2 regions of the Chromobacterium haemolyticum genome follow, and region 1 is predicted to be linked to the other one. Evidence: riboswitches for the same ligand, from Rfam matches in the RefSeq annotation. Region 1 holds a riboswitch; the other holds the start of a gene.

What was found. Region 1 has a riboswitch for manganese ahead of GYH29_RS05775 (TMEM165/GDT1 family protein). Riboswitches for the same ligand answer to the same signal wherever they lie in the genome.
Region 2: another riboswitch for manganese. It lies ahead of GYH29_RS09255 (sodium:calcium antiporter); the one in region 1 lies ahead of GYH29_RS05775 (TMEM165/GDT1 family protein).

Annotation. Positions count from the first base shown of each region.
Region 1 covers NZ_AP019312.1:1,221,672-1,228,546, forward strand. Annotated here, with positions in the region: gene GYH29_RS05765 (methyltransferase domain-containing protein) at 1-93, shown strand, start outside; gene GYH29_RS05770 (methyl-accepting chemotaxis protein) at 293-2,113, shown strand; gene GYH29_RS05775 (TMEM165/GDT1 family protein) at 2,179-2,748, opposite strand; yybP-ykoY riboswitch at 2,750-2,932, opposite strand; gene mscL (large conductance mechanosensitive channel protein MscL) at 3,031-3,489, opposite strand; gene GYH29_RS05785 (DMT family transporter) at 3,563-4,411, opposite strand; tRNA gene GYH29_RS05790 (tRNA-Asn) at 4,501-4,576, opposite strand; tRNA gene GYH29_RS05795 (tRNA-Asn) at 4,604-4,679, opposite strand; tRNA gene GYH29_RS05800 (tRNA-Asn) at 4,714-4,789, opposite strand; gene ygfZ (CAF17-like 4Fe-4S cluster assembly/insertion protein YgfZ) at 4,985-6,022, shown strand; gene GYH29_RS05810 (H-NS histone family protein) at 6,125-6,430, shown strand; gene GYH29_RS05815 (hypothetical protein) at 6,597-6,875, shown strand, end outside.
Region 2 covers NZ_AP019312.1:2,051,052-2,057,926, forward strand. Annotated here, with positions in the region: gene GYH29_RS09250 (penicillin acylase family protein) at 84-2,249, shown strand; yybP-ykoY riboswitch at 2,345-2,489, shown strand; gene GYH29_RS09255 (sodium:calcium antiporter) at 2,546-3,526, shown strand; gene GYH29_RS09260 (DUF3761 domain-containing protein) at 3,817-4,140, opposite strand; gene bla (class A beta-lactamase) at 4,355-5,242, shown strand; gene astE (succinylglutamate desuccinylase) at 5,506-6,504, opposite strand.

The DNA of each region.
Region 1 (6,875 bases):
AGCTGTCAGCCGCAGGAGGACGGCGTGCCGGTATTTGGCGGTCAGGAGTTCTGGATGGTGTGGAGAAGGCAACACGGAAGCGAAGATTTGTAATACATTGGCATTGCCTATTTGATGATAATCAATAGTCCGCCAACTATTCCAAAAACAAGGCCGCCATCGCTTAGGATGGCTGACTGAAGTCAATAAACAACAATAATTCTAGATAACAGCGGCAATCAGGTCCAAAGCGCCGGATGGCGCGGGGCCTGAATCAGGCGCTGAACAGGATTGCGGAGCAAGAGGAGAAGTCATGCAGTGGTTCTGGCGCGTGTATACCCTGGTGGAAAAGACTTTCTGGGATACGTTGACCAAGAAATTGTGCAGTTTCTTTTTTATCAGCCTGTTTCAGTTGGGCATGGTGGCTTATGTTTATTATGTTCTGGAAGACATTCGGAGCCTGCTGAAAGGGCAAGTCGCTTCGCCCCAAGTGTTGGCGGGCATCGAGTCCAGCATAGACGGAGCCCTGTTTTGGACGATGGCGCTGTGGATGATCAGCTTCGTCTTCATTGCCTTTATGGTCTGGTATCTTCGTTTTTTGATTGTCCGGCCTCTAAAAATGATTATCCGGATTTTCAATGAAATAGGCGCCGGCGAGGGCGATCTGTCCAGAGACATTCCCACCATCACCCATGACGAAATCCGCGAACTGTCGCTGTCGTATAACCGTTTTCTGCTGAAAATGCGCGAAATCATTAGCAATGTGCGGTTGATGACGGTGCGGATCGCGATGGATTCGGCGCGCACCCGAAAGAATGTGGTTGAGTCGCTGGAGGGGGCGCGCAAACAGGATCAGTTGGCGACGCAAGTCCGGGCCGCCAGTGATCAGAGCACCGAGGGCGTGGGCCAGGTCACAGAGCAGACCCAGGCGATTTCATCCACCACCCTGGCCAACCTGGACGTGGCGCGGGAGTCCTACGCCGAGCTCAAGTCCGTGGCTGAGAGCATTTACGGCATTAATCAGAAGGTGGGCCATTTCAACCACACTGTGGATGATTTGAGCCAGCGCTCGTCCAGCATCAAGACCATTGTGGATCTGATCAAGGATGTGTCGGATCAGACCAATTTGTTGGCTTTGAACGCGGCGATCGAAGCGGCGCGGGCCGGCGAGAGCGGACGCGGTTTCGCCGTGGTGGCCGATGAAGTGCGCAAGCTGGCGGAGCGAGTCAAAAAAGCGACGGACGAGATTTCGCATAATATCGACGATATGCTGGGGCTGGTGTCGGAAACCCAGGTGGAAACCGCCCAGATCACCGAGGACACCAAGTCTGCTCGCGAAATCGTCTCCAAGGCGTCGGAGCATTTCAGCAAGATGATGGGAGACTTTGAAACAACGGCGAATAGTCTCAGTCAGATCGCCGCCACCATGTCGGAGTTCGTCGCTTCTAATGGACAGGTCAATCTTCATGTGGCGGAAATTCACGAGCTAGGTCATCAGGTGACGGACCGCCTGAACCATACGGAAGAGTCGGCCACCAAGCTGTCCGGGGCTGCGGAGCAGGTGCAGCAGTTAGTGGCGCGCTTCATTTTGGGCGAGGGCGAGTTCGACCAGATCATGCAGACGGCCAGGGGGGCGCGGGATGAGTTGCAAGCCATCATGACCGCGCAGCTGGCCGCGGGCGTACCGCTGTTCGATCAAAACTACCAGCCCATCGCTGGCGCCAAGCCTGCCAAGTTCCGCACGCAGTACGACGCCAAACTGGAAAAGCTGATGCAGCCAGTGTACGACCGCGCCGCCAAGTCCGTGCCAGGCGGTGTGTTCTGTCTGGCGGTGGATACCAATGGCTACGCGCCGACTCACAATAGTTGGTATAGCCAGCCCTTGAGCGGGGATCCGGCCAAGGACTTGATCAATAGCCGAGACAAGCGCAAGTTTGCCGACGTCGCCGGCCTGCGGGCGGCTCGCAGCACACAATCCTTCCTGTTGCAGACGTACACCCGCGATACTGGAGAAGTGTTGTCGGAGGTGGTGCTGCCCATCATGCTGTCAGGCAAGCATTGGGGCGGCTTCCGACTGGGCTTCAACCCGGAGGAACTGCTGGAATCGCTTGGACGCGGAGCCGGCCGGAACTGATATGTTGCCGGGTGGAAGCAAAACAAAACGGAGGCCGCGGCCTCCGTTTTGTTTTGAGCTGTGCTTCAAATTTGCAGGGGGGTCAGTAGAGTGACGACGCCCAGGCCGGCAAACAGCAGCGCGGCAATAGTGTGCACCATTTTTTGCGGCAACTTCTTCGCGGCCACCTCGCCCAAGAGCACCGCGGGCACATTCGCTAGCATCATGCCCAAAGTGGTGCCGGCCACCACCAGCAGCAAGGCGTCGGGAAAGCGCGCGGACAAGGCGACGGTGGCCAACTGTGTCTTATCGCCCATTTCCGCGATAAAGAAAGCGATACAGGTGGTGCCGAAAACGCCAAACCGCTCTAGGAGCCGGCTATCTTCATCCAGCTTGTCCGGAATCAGCATCCAGCCCGCCATGGCGAGAAAGGAAAGGCCCAGCCCCCAACGCATGAGATCCGGGCCAATTTTGCTCATTAGCCAGTGACCCACCGCTGCGGCGGCGAAATGATTGAGCAAAGTGGCGACGAAGATGCCGAAAACGATGGGAACCGGCTTGCGGTAGCGGCCGGCCAGCATCAGTGCGAGCAATTGAGTTTTGTCGCCGATTTCAGCCAGGGCGACGATTCCGGTGGAAATGAGAAAGGCTTCCATGAAGACTCCGGGGGCTGCGCATACGCCATGACAAGCCCGCGCCGCAGCCCCGCATTGCGCAGACATGTCATGGGTCTTGCCAAACGGAAGTTTTCGTCGCATGCACCATGGCCGTGACGGCCAAGCTTGTTGATGCATGCCGGCGCTGAAAACCGCGCCGAGGCTACTCCCCCAGATCTAGCTGATTCTAAATCAGTTGGCGTAGCGGGGCAATCGGCGGGCTTGGAACCTGTTTACGATCTGCTGCGTATCGCTAAAGCGCAGCAGACATTGAACAGGCTCTTAGAGTTGAGATGTGCACTGAGGGCAGCGAGAAGCCTTTTCCGGAATATTGGATGCGCAGAATGGGCACTCTTTGGTGGCGGGAGCCGGCGCGGCGGCGGCAGGCTCTTCGCGCTTCAGTCGATTGATGGCCTTGACCAGCATGAAAATAGCGAAGGCCACTATGGTGAAGCTGACCATGGCGTTGATGAATAAGCCGATATTCAGTGTGACGGCGCCAGCTTGCTTGGCCGCGGCCACCGACACATAAGGTCCAAGCTGCTTGCTGCCTTCTTTTAGTACGAAGAACATATTGGAGAAATCAACATTGCCTACCAGCAAGCCGATGGGGGGCATGATCACATCGTCAACCAGCGATTTGACGATGGCGCCGAAGGCACCGCCGATAACCACGCCGACCGCCAGGTCGATGACATTGCCTTTCATGGCAAATTCTTTGAATTCTTTGATAATGGACATGGTTAACCTCTGTTTAAATAGCGTTAACGATTATAGAGTATTCAATTGGCTGCACTCCACCTCAAGTGCATTTTCAAGCAAGCGAACGTGGACGAACAGGCAGGCTGCCAAGCAGGGCGCCGCCAAGAATCAGCACGATGGCGGTTATTGCAATAGCGTTCAATTGCCCTTGTCCGGTGCCTATCAGCAGCAGGGTGGACAGCAAGGGCGTGGCATAGGACAAGGAGCCTATCTGTCTGGGGTCCCCCTCCTTTAGCGCGCGGTCCCATAGGAAGAAGGCGCCGCCCATCGGGCCGATGCCCAGCAGGATCAAGGCCAGCCATTGACCAGCGCTGGGGGCGACGTTGGGTTCGAACAGGAAGTGGCATAGTAGGGAAAGTAAGCCGGACAGCAGGCAGAACCCGCCGACCGCGCTATTGGGGAAGCTGGGCAGCCTGCGCGTCAGCAGGCTAAAAGTCGACCACACAACGGCGGCGCCGATGGCCAGCAGATAACCGACAAGATAGTTGCTGGACAAGGCGAGCTTGCCTCCGCTGACAATCAGCGCCGCTCCACTGAAACCCAGCGCGCCGGCCAGAATGTGACGGCCGTGCAGTATGGTGCCGGGAACCAGGATGGGCGAGAGTATCACAATCAACAGGGGCCATAGATAATTCAGCAGATTGGCTTCCATGGCCGGCGCGTGCCGAAATGCGAAGAACAGCAAGAAATGGTAGCCGAACAAGCCATAGATTCCGACCAGTAAGGTGCGCGGCGGCACTTTCCAGTCGCGGCAATGGCGGATACTGAGCAGGCTGCCGATCAACAGGCAGACGCCAACCACAAAAAATGGGGGAAGCGAGCGGGTTTGGGTGCCAAGCGTGGCCAGCGAAGCCCATAGCAAGATAGCGCCGCCGGCAAAAGCAATCGGTCTGGAAATCATTATTATTCCAATGGGGAAGGTGGGCCGATTGTAAAACGGAAGCAGAAATGGAAAAAGCCACAATCCGGCGATTGTGGCTTTTGGAAACTTGGCTCCCCGAGCAGGGCTCGAACCTGCGACCTGCGGATTAACAGTCCGTCGCTCTACCAACTGAGCTATCAGGGATCATCATTCAGTGATGCTGTCTTGTTTTGGCTCCCCGAGCAGGGCTCGAACCTGCGACCTGCGGATTAACAGTCCGTCGCTCTACCAACTGAGCTATCAGGGAATGGAAAACAAGCAATTCTCAAACAGGGCCGTAATGGCTCCCCGAGCAGGGCTCGAACCTGCGACCTGCGGATTAACAGTCCGTCGCTCTACCAACTGAGCTATCAGGGATTTGAGTGAGGGCGAACTATAGCTTCAGCCTGTCGGGCTGTCAACACTTGCGCGGTTGAAAATCGCTTGGGCCCGCCAAGCGGGGCGAAGGAGGGGCGTGCGCCGGCAATTCATCGCTGGCGAAGGGGGGCTGCGGCGCGTTAAAATTTCGTTTGTTGACCATGCGGGAATAGCCGCGTTTTTGAGGTGGGTTAAATGAATCTGGACGGGAAGCTCACGCTGGATGCGCGCGCGCAGCGGGCGAATAAAGATGCGGTGGAAATGAATGTTCATCTGCGGCAGTTGGACTCATTGCGCGCCGGTGTCGCAATATCGATTTTGGATAAGCACAAAATCATCCAGGTGGCGGGAGAGGATGCAGAGGCCTTTTTACAAGGGCAACTCTCTAGCGATGTGCGTGAGTTGTCGGATGAAAACCGCGCTCAGTACAGCAGTTACTCTACGGCCAAAGGAAGGATGCTGGCCAGTTTTCTGGTTTGGCGTTGCGATGAAACTTATTACCTGGCGGTATCTGCGGATTTGGCCGATTACGTGGCCAAGCGCTTGAGCATGTTTGTGCTGCGCTCCAAGGTGAAGGTATCGATTGCGGATAACCTGACCTTGATAGGCCTTGCGGGCAAGGCGGCCTTGGCGGCGCTGACGATCGAGTCCGCATTGGCGTCAACACCAGGGCCGCGAGAGATGGTGCGGGTTGAGCCGGGCCTGTTGATAGGCTTGCCTGGGACAGGCTGGGTGCTGGTTGTGGACGAGGCAGGCGCAGAGTGGGTGGGGGAAAAGCTGACGGACGACGCCAGCCTGATTTCTTCCGGTGTTTGGGAATGGCGGGATATTGACGCGGGTATTCCTTGGGTCCATCTGGCGACTCAGGAGCAATTTGTGCCGCAGATGGCGAATATGGAGTTGATTGGAGGGGTGAGCTTTAAGAAAGGCTGCTACCCGGGGCAGGAAATCGTCGCCAGATCGCAGTATTTGGGAAAATTGAAGCGTCGTTTGTTCAAGGTAGCATTTAAACAGCCGCTTGCCATCGGCGCTAAACTCTATAGCCCATCTGTAGCGGGTCAGTCGATTGGCATGTTGTCGGCGGTTTGCCAAGTGGCTCCGGAACAATATGAAGGTTTGGCCGTTGTTCAATTTCAAGCTTGGGAAGAGGGTATTTATGCTGACGAGGCCTATACAATAAGGCTTCTGCAACTGGACCTGCCCTATTCCTTGAATGAGGGGCTTGAGAATTAATTGATAATTTCTGTTTTGTTTCCTTGACTTGAGTAGAAAGGCTTGGCTACATTATCATCTGTAATGCACCACTACTCTTACAATATATTTGGGAACATGCTAATGGAACTGTCGAAATTGGATTTTACCCAGCTGGTGGCTCTGCGCGCCGATGTCGAAGCTGAAATCAAGCGCCGCGAAAGCGAAGAAAAGTCCAAAGCCAAGAAACAAATCATTGAGCTTGCTCGCGCTTACGGCCTGAGCGTGGAAGAAGTGCTGGGCAAAACCGGCGGCGTGCGCAAGCCGGTGGAAGCCAAGTACCGTCACCCGGTTAGCCCGGAACTGACTTGGACCGGGCGCGGCCGCAAGCCGGTGTGGGTACAAGAGTGGATCTCCAGCGGCAAAGCGCTGGAAGCACTGGCTATCTAAGCAAACTGCGGGTTTGCAATGAATTTCAAAAGCGCCTGTCATGGGCGCTTTTTCTTTGTCTGACGGCCAGCGGTCCGGCTTGAGGCTTGCTATAAATGGATGTAGCGTTCAAGCTGTTTCGTATAGTGATTGAAATGTGCTGACATTGTCTTGAGAGTGGGCGGCTATGCTGGATTTTTTTTCAAGAGGGGCTAAAGGTCGCTCCGACCCATTGGCTAGCGCGGAAGCGGCCAGGGAGTTTGTGGCGGCTTTGAAGAAGGAGCACGGTGCGGCCGCGCATGAGCGCGTGGTGGCATTGCTGTCGCCATTGGAGTTGGATTGGCACAATATTTCAGTGGATCGCGTCGAAGCGCTGCTGGCTCTCAACCAAGAGACGGAGTCGCTGCATGAAAACCTCTGCGCGCAATACTTGCTGAATACGCGCATGCCCAAAGCGCTGGAAGCG
Region 2 (6,875 bases), 830 kb from region 1:
CACTTGAGTCACTCGCCAGGCTGCAGGAGCAGGGGAGCCGCTGTGGCTGCAGCGCCATGAACGCATTGAAAGGAGGAAAGGTAGTGAAACGCTTGATCCTCGCCCTATTGGGCATCGCCATGCTGTCCTTGCTGACAGCCTGCGAACTGGACGACGACGGCAAGCCGCGCGGCAGTCAGGTGCTGTGGGACCGCAGCGGCGTGCCGCACATCTATGCCGCGCGCGCCGACAGCCTGGCCTACGCCTTCGGCCGCGCCCAGATGCAGGCGCACCCGGAACTGCTGCTGCGGCTGTACGCCCAGGGCCGCGGCCGCGGCGCCGAATACTACGGCGCGGTGTTCGAGGCCGGCGAGCCCTTTCCCAGCAATATGGCGGAAGTGGACCGCCTGGTGCGCGCGATGGGCTTCCCCGAACGCTCCAAACAATGGCTGCAACAGCAAAGCCCGCGCATGCGCGCCTACCTGGACGCCTTCGTCGCCGGGATCAACGACCAGGCCGCCGCCAGCGGAAGCCTGAGCCCGGCGGCGCGAGCGGTGTTGCCGGTGCGCAGCGAGGACGTGCTGGCTCACACCCTGCGCATCTTCTTCAGCTATCTGAGCGGCTCCACCGCCACCGGCGCGGCCAATTGCTCGTTGGTCTACCCGGACGCGGTGGCCACGCCCATCAATCTGATCGGCGGCTCCAACGGCTGGGCGCTGGGGCCGGCCAAGAGCCGTTCCGGCAACGCCATGCTGCTGGCCAACCCGCATTTGCTGTGGGGCGGCAGCCATACCTGGTTCGAAGCCCAGTTCAAGAGCCCGGAATACGATATCTACGGCGCCACCCTGGTGGGCCTGCCGGTGATGCGCATCGGCTTCAACCAGCGGCTGGGCTGGGTGCATACCGTCAACACCCAGGACGGCTGCGACCTCTATCAACTCAAGCTCAGCGGCCGGCAATACCTGCTGGACGGCGTGGCGCGCGACTTCGAAACCAAGCGCGAAACCCTGTATATCCGTCAGCCGGACGGCAGCCTGCAAGCCGAGCAACTGACCTTGCGTCGCGCAGAGCAGGGCCCGGTGTTCGACAAGGACGGCCAGAGCTACGCGCTGCGCATCGTCGGCGTCGACCAGCTGCAGACCCCCGGCGTGCTGGAACAATGGTGGGACATGGCGCAGGCGCCTGACTTCCTGGCCTTCCGCAAGGTGGTGGCGCGGCTGCAAAACCCTTACCACAACATTATCTACGCCGACGCCCAGCGCAATATCTGGGCGGCCTTCGGCGGCCTGACCCCGCGCCGAGCCGGCGGCGACGCCGCCTACTGGGCGCAGCCGGTGGACGGCAGCCGCAGCGATCTGATCTGGCGCCAGGCGCTGCGCCTGGACGAGTTGCCGCAGGCGACGAATCCGGCCAGCGGCTGGGTGCAGAACTCCAATAGCGTGCCCTGGTATATGAGCAAGCCGGCGCTGGACCCGGCCGCCTACGCCGCTTATCTATCGCCGCGGGCGTCGCCGCTGCTACGAGAACAGCGCGGCATCGAGCTGATCGAGCAGACGCCGGCCTTCTCTCTGGACACGCTGCTCAGCGCCAAGCACGACACCCGGCTGCTGCTGGCGGACCGGGTGCTGGACGATTTGATCGGCTATGCGCGCGCCTCCGGCGACGCCGGCCTGATCGCCGCGGCGCAAGTGCTGGCCCAATGGGACCGGCGCAGCGACGCCGCCAGCAAGGGCGCGGTGTTGTTCGCCGCCTGGGTGGCGGCCTCCGGCGGCGAAGAGGCCTTGCGCTATCGCCAGGAAGCGGACCCGGCGCAGCCCTACCGCACGCCGGCCGGCCTGCGCGACGCCGGCTTCGCGCTGAGCAAGCTGGGCGCAGCGGCCCAGGGGCTGCAACAGGCCGGCGTGCCGCTGGACATCGCCTTCGGCGAAGTCTACCGGCTGCGGCGCGGCCCCGCCGGCGGCGCGGCGCGGCTGGACCAGCCTGCCAGCGGCGGCGCCGAGGGCCTGGGCGCCTTCCGCACCTTCAGCTATATCGGCGACAGCGACGGCCGCCAGCGCGCCATCTTCGGCGACACTTTCACCGCGCTGGTGGAGTTTGGCCGGCCGCTGCGCGCCAAGGTGATCAACACCTACGGCAACAGCAGCCAGCCGCAATCGCCTTACTACGGCGACCAGTTGCCGCTGGCGGCGCGGAACGAGATGCGCGACGCCTTGCTCAAGCGCGAGCAGGTGGAGGCGGCGCTGGCCAAGCGCGAGTGGTTCCGCCGCTAGCCGGCCGGCAAACAGGCCGGAGGCGGGAAAGCGCCTCCGGCTCCGCATGACGAGAGACTAGGTTTGCGCCATTGAGTCCGGGCTGGCACAATGGCGCCGTTGTCATTGGGGAGTAGCCATCTTCGGCCCCGCCGAAGAGGCCGCGTCAACAAACTTGAGGAGCTTTCCTCATGGCGCGGTCAGCGGCCGGCATTGCCGGCGCCGCCAAGCGAGACCTTTGGCCACGATGCGTTTGCCGCCGGGCAAGCCGCGTCGTTGCGCCATTGTCCATTCGCTTGCCCGGCCCAAGACCATCCATGCTGTCGACCCTGTTGTTTCTGCTCGGCTTTGCCGTCCTGATCTATCTATCCTGTCAATACTTCGTCAACGCCATCGAATGGTGCGGACGCCACCTGAACCTGGGCGCCAGCGCCGTAGGCACCGTGCTTGCCGCTTTCGGCACCGCCTTGCCGGAGAGCGCGGTGACTTTGACCGCAATGGCCTTTGGCGACACGCCGCAACATAAGGACATCGGCGTCGGCGCGGCCTTGGGCGGACCGCTGGTGCTGGCCACGCTGGCTTACGCGGTGGTGGGCTTTGCCCTGTGGCGCAACCGCAGCCGGCTGGGGCGCGGCGATTATCTGCTGCGCGTCGATCATCGTCGGCTGGCCGGCGACCAGTTGGCCTTCCTGTTCGTCTTCGCCTTGAAGGTGGCGCTGGGTCTGGTGGCCTTCGCCGTCAAGCCCTGGCTGGGCGTATTGTTCCTGGCCGCTTACGCCGCCTATGTCTGGCGCGAGATCCGCAGCGCGGACACCGCGCCGGAAGAGGAGGAGCTGGACGCCTTGAAGCTGCGCGCCGGCGGCGGCCTGGGCTGGGCGGCGGCGCAGGCTTTGTTGGCCCTGACGGTGATCGCGGCGGCGGCGCACGGCTTCGTCGCGCAGTTGGAAGCGCTGGCCGGCCATTGGGGCATGGCGCCGCATTTGGTGGCCTTGTTGTTGAGCCCGGTGGCCACCGAACTGCCGGAGATCATGAACGCGCTGATCTGGCTGCGCCAGGGCAAGGAGCGTTTGGCCTTGGCCAATATTTCCGGAGCCATGATGATTCAGGCGACGATTCCCAGCGCTTTCGGCCTGTTCTTCACCCCGTGGATGTTCGATAGCGTCTTGCTGTGGTCCGGACTGGCCACGATGGCGGCGATTGCCGGGCTGTGGCTGTTGTTCCGCCGCGGCAGCGTGGACGGCCGCTGGCTGCTGGGCGCGGGTGCGGTGTACTTGGTGTTTGCCGGCTGTCTGGTGTGAGAATTTGTTTACGATCTGCTGCGCGTCGGCGATACGGCGTTGAAACCCACTTCGAAATGCTCATGTACCGCATGTACATTCCGCTTTCTCAGCCGGTTTCGCCTTGTCTCGCCTTAGCTCGCGAGATCGTAAGCATGTTCTGAATACTTGTTTACGATCTGCTGCGCGTCGGCGGGATAGTTTAGATAAGGGCGTTGAAACCCGCTTCGAAATGCTCATGTACCGCATGTACATTCCGCTTTCTCAGCGGTTTTCGGCTCGCGAGATCGTAAACAGGCTCTGAGACGGGCTCAGAGCCAGGCCGCCACGCCGCCGTGATGCGAACAGGTGCCGCGCCGATGCTGGCTGAAACTGTAGCTGCCGTCGCGGCAACGCGCGCTGGCGCCGGCCGGCGCTTTGCCGGAACGGGTGTGGGCCGGGCTGTGCACTTCTACGCCGTCGGAGTTGGTGTAGCTGCCGTGTTCCAGCAACTGCTCCTGCGCCGGCGCGCTGGCATGGCGATGGGGGTGCGGGGCCTTGGCCTGAACCGGCGCGGCAAGCAGGGCCAGGCTGAGGCCCAGAAGGCCGGCGATGCGTCGCCAGATCGGCGTACGGAACTGCGCTGGATTTTTCATGTCATTCGATTGTTTAATGAGTCATTAAAGATGCTTGAATCTGTCTATGGTGCTTTGACGCGTCGATTCAATGAATTCAAGCCAAAAAGAATATGCACCTCATTTTAGTTCATTGTCATTGCCGCAGGTAGCGGCAATGCGCATCGGGGGAACTAAACCGCGATGGCCGGCCGCGCCATGGGCTGCGTCGTCATACCGATCTGGGGATGAAACTATGGATTATTTCGCGCAGCGGCGCGCCTTGCTGGCGGCTTTGGCCGCCTCGCCTTTGATTTTGGGTTGTGCGCGTCCGCCGTTGCGAGCGCCGGGCGAAGCGCCGGCGGCGCGGCAGCTGGCGGAGCTGGAACGCAACGCCGGCGGTCGCATCGGCGTGTTCGCGCAAGAGGTGGACAGTGGACGGAGCCTGGCCTATCGCGCCGATGAGCGCTTTCCGATGTGCAGCACTTTCAAGTTGTTGCTGGTGGGAGCCTTATTGCAACGCAGCGCGGCGCAGCCGGACTTGTTGTATCGACATGTCAGTTACCGGCGCGAGCAGTTGATCGACTATTCGCCTATCGCCGAACAGTATGTGGAGCAGGGCATGTCGGTAAAAGACCTGTGCGACGCGGCGATGCGCTTCAGCGACAACACCGCCGCCAATCTGCTGCTGGAGCAACTGGGCGGGCCGCAGGAAGTGAATCGCTTCGCCCGCTCGCTGGGCGATGGCTTGACCCGTCTCGATCGGATTGAGCCGGAGCTGAACCGCGCTGAGCCGGGCGATCCGCGAGACACCACCACGCCGGCGGCGATGACGGCCAATCTGCATGCCTTGCTGTTTTCCCCGCTATTGCCGGAGCGGCAGCGCGGGTTGTTGAACGATTGGCTGCTGGGCAGCACCACCGGCAATCTGCGCATCCGCGCCGGCTTGCCGGCGGAGTGGCGGGTGGGGGACAAGACCGGCAGCGGCGGCCACGGCGCTGCCAACGACGTGGCCGTGGCCTGGCGGCCGGGCAAGTCGCCGTTGTTGCTGTCGGTGTTTTACTGGGGATCGTCGGCGATGATGGACGAGCGAAACGCGGTGATCGCCGCGGTGGCGAGGGTGGCCGCCGCCGAGTTTGCTTGAGCAGCCGCGCGTGGCGGGGAATCCTGCCGGAATGAAAAACGCCGCAACTAAGGTTGCGGCGTTTTTGCGCGCGGCTCGATTGAGCGCTTGAGGTCGGCGCGGACTGCGAGCCGGAGCGTTGAATCACTTTTAGAATGTGTCCACGGTCTCGCGAGCAAGAGTGAGACAAGGCGAAAACCGCTGAGAAAGCGGAATGTACAGTGGATACATGAGCAGTTCGAAACGGCACTCACCGCGTCACGTCTCACAACGCGCGGCAGAGCTTAAGGCAAGCGCGCCGGCTCCACCACGATGCCGGCGCGCAGGCCGGGCTTGACCGTGGGATTGGGAAACAGAATGCGCTCCTCGCCGCCGACGGCCACGTAGCGGTGTTCGCCGTCCTCGGCGATCAGGAAACCATCCGGCAACGCGGTGAAGTTTTCCACGTCGTCGGTCAGATGCAGGCGGAAAGCCTCGCTGTGTTTGACGATGTCGTACTTGGCCTGGAACAGCGGCAGGTCGCCGTCGCGGTAGCCGGGCAGTTCTTGTTCCGGCTCGGACAGCAGCCGGCGCAGCGCCTGGTCGATGCCGGCGAAGCGGGGCAGGTCGTTCTGGCCAAACGGCCGCGCCTTGCCCAGTTCCAGCGTGAAGGCGTCCGCCTGGCAGTGGCGGCTGGTGAAGTAACTGAAGGTGTTGGCCGGCTGGCTGTGCAGCAGCACGGTTTCAACCTGGCAGCTTTTCAGCCAGGCAAGTTGCTCGCGGTTGTGCGGGCGCTCGTGGATATACGGATAGATGGCGAACTTCTCAAACACCGAGCCGCGGATGGCGGTGTGCAGATCGTAATGCCAGCGGCGGCCGCGGGCGGAGGCGAAGAAGTCCGCCGCGGCCTGCTCCAGGCGCGCCGCGCGCGCCGCTTCGCGCGCGCCCGGCTGGCGCGCGTGAGCGCCGTTGAACAGCCGGTTCATGTCGTAATCCAGATAACGCTTGCCCAGCCGCATTGCGTCCAGATTGCCGAAGATCACCAACAGCCGGCAGCGCAGCGTCAGCTTGCCGCCGGCGATATCGGCCAGGATGGCGTTGAGCACCTCTATCGGCGCGGTTTCGTTGCCGTGCACGCCGCTGGACAGCAGCAGGGAATCGTCGGCGGCGTCGGCGGGCTCCAGTTCTACGACGCCGTAGTCCAGCCAGTGCGCCCGCACGCCTGAGTGGAGCAGCCATTCGGCGGAGGCCGAGGAGGCGGGGTTCATGGTCCAGGACAGAAAATCGTGGTGATGCTCGCGCATGGGCTGGCTCGTGCTTGCGGCTAGTGATGACCGGGGCATTGTAACCAGAGCCGGCGCGGCTGGTGGCGGCGCGTGGCGCAGATTTGAAAAAACATGCCGTGTTTGGCTTAAAAGCCTTGTCTGGCGCGGCTTGGCGAGCCCTGTCGCGCTGTGGTTTTTTTAGAGGACGGCTTAGGGGGCTGGGTCACGTTGTTGTTGAATATTTTGGACAAGCCCATTGTCCGAACAACAAGGCCTTCGCCCGGAGAAACGGCCGCTGGCCGGCATGAGGAAAATATAGGGGGCTGTTTTTGCTCAAGCCTTGCCGGACAAGGCTTGCCGGGCTACCCGGCGCGGGCTTGTCGATTAAATTGGACATGCGGATTTTTATA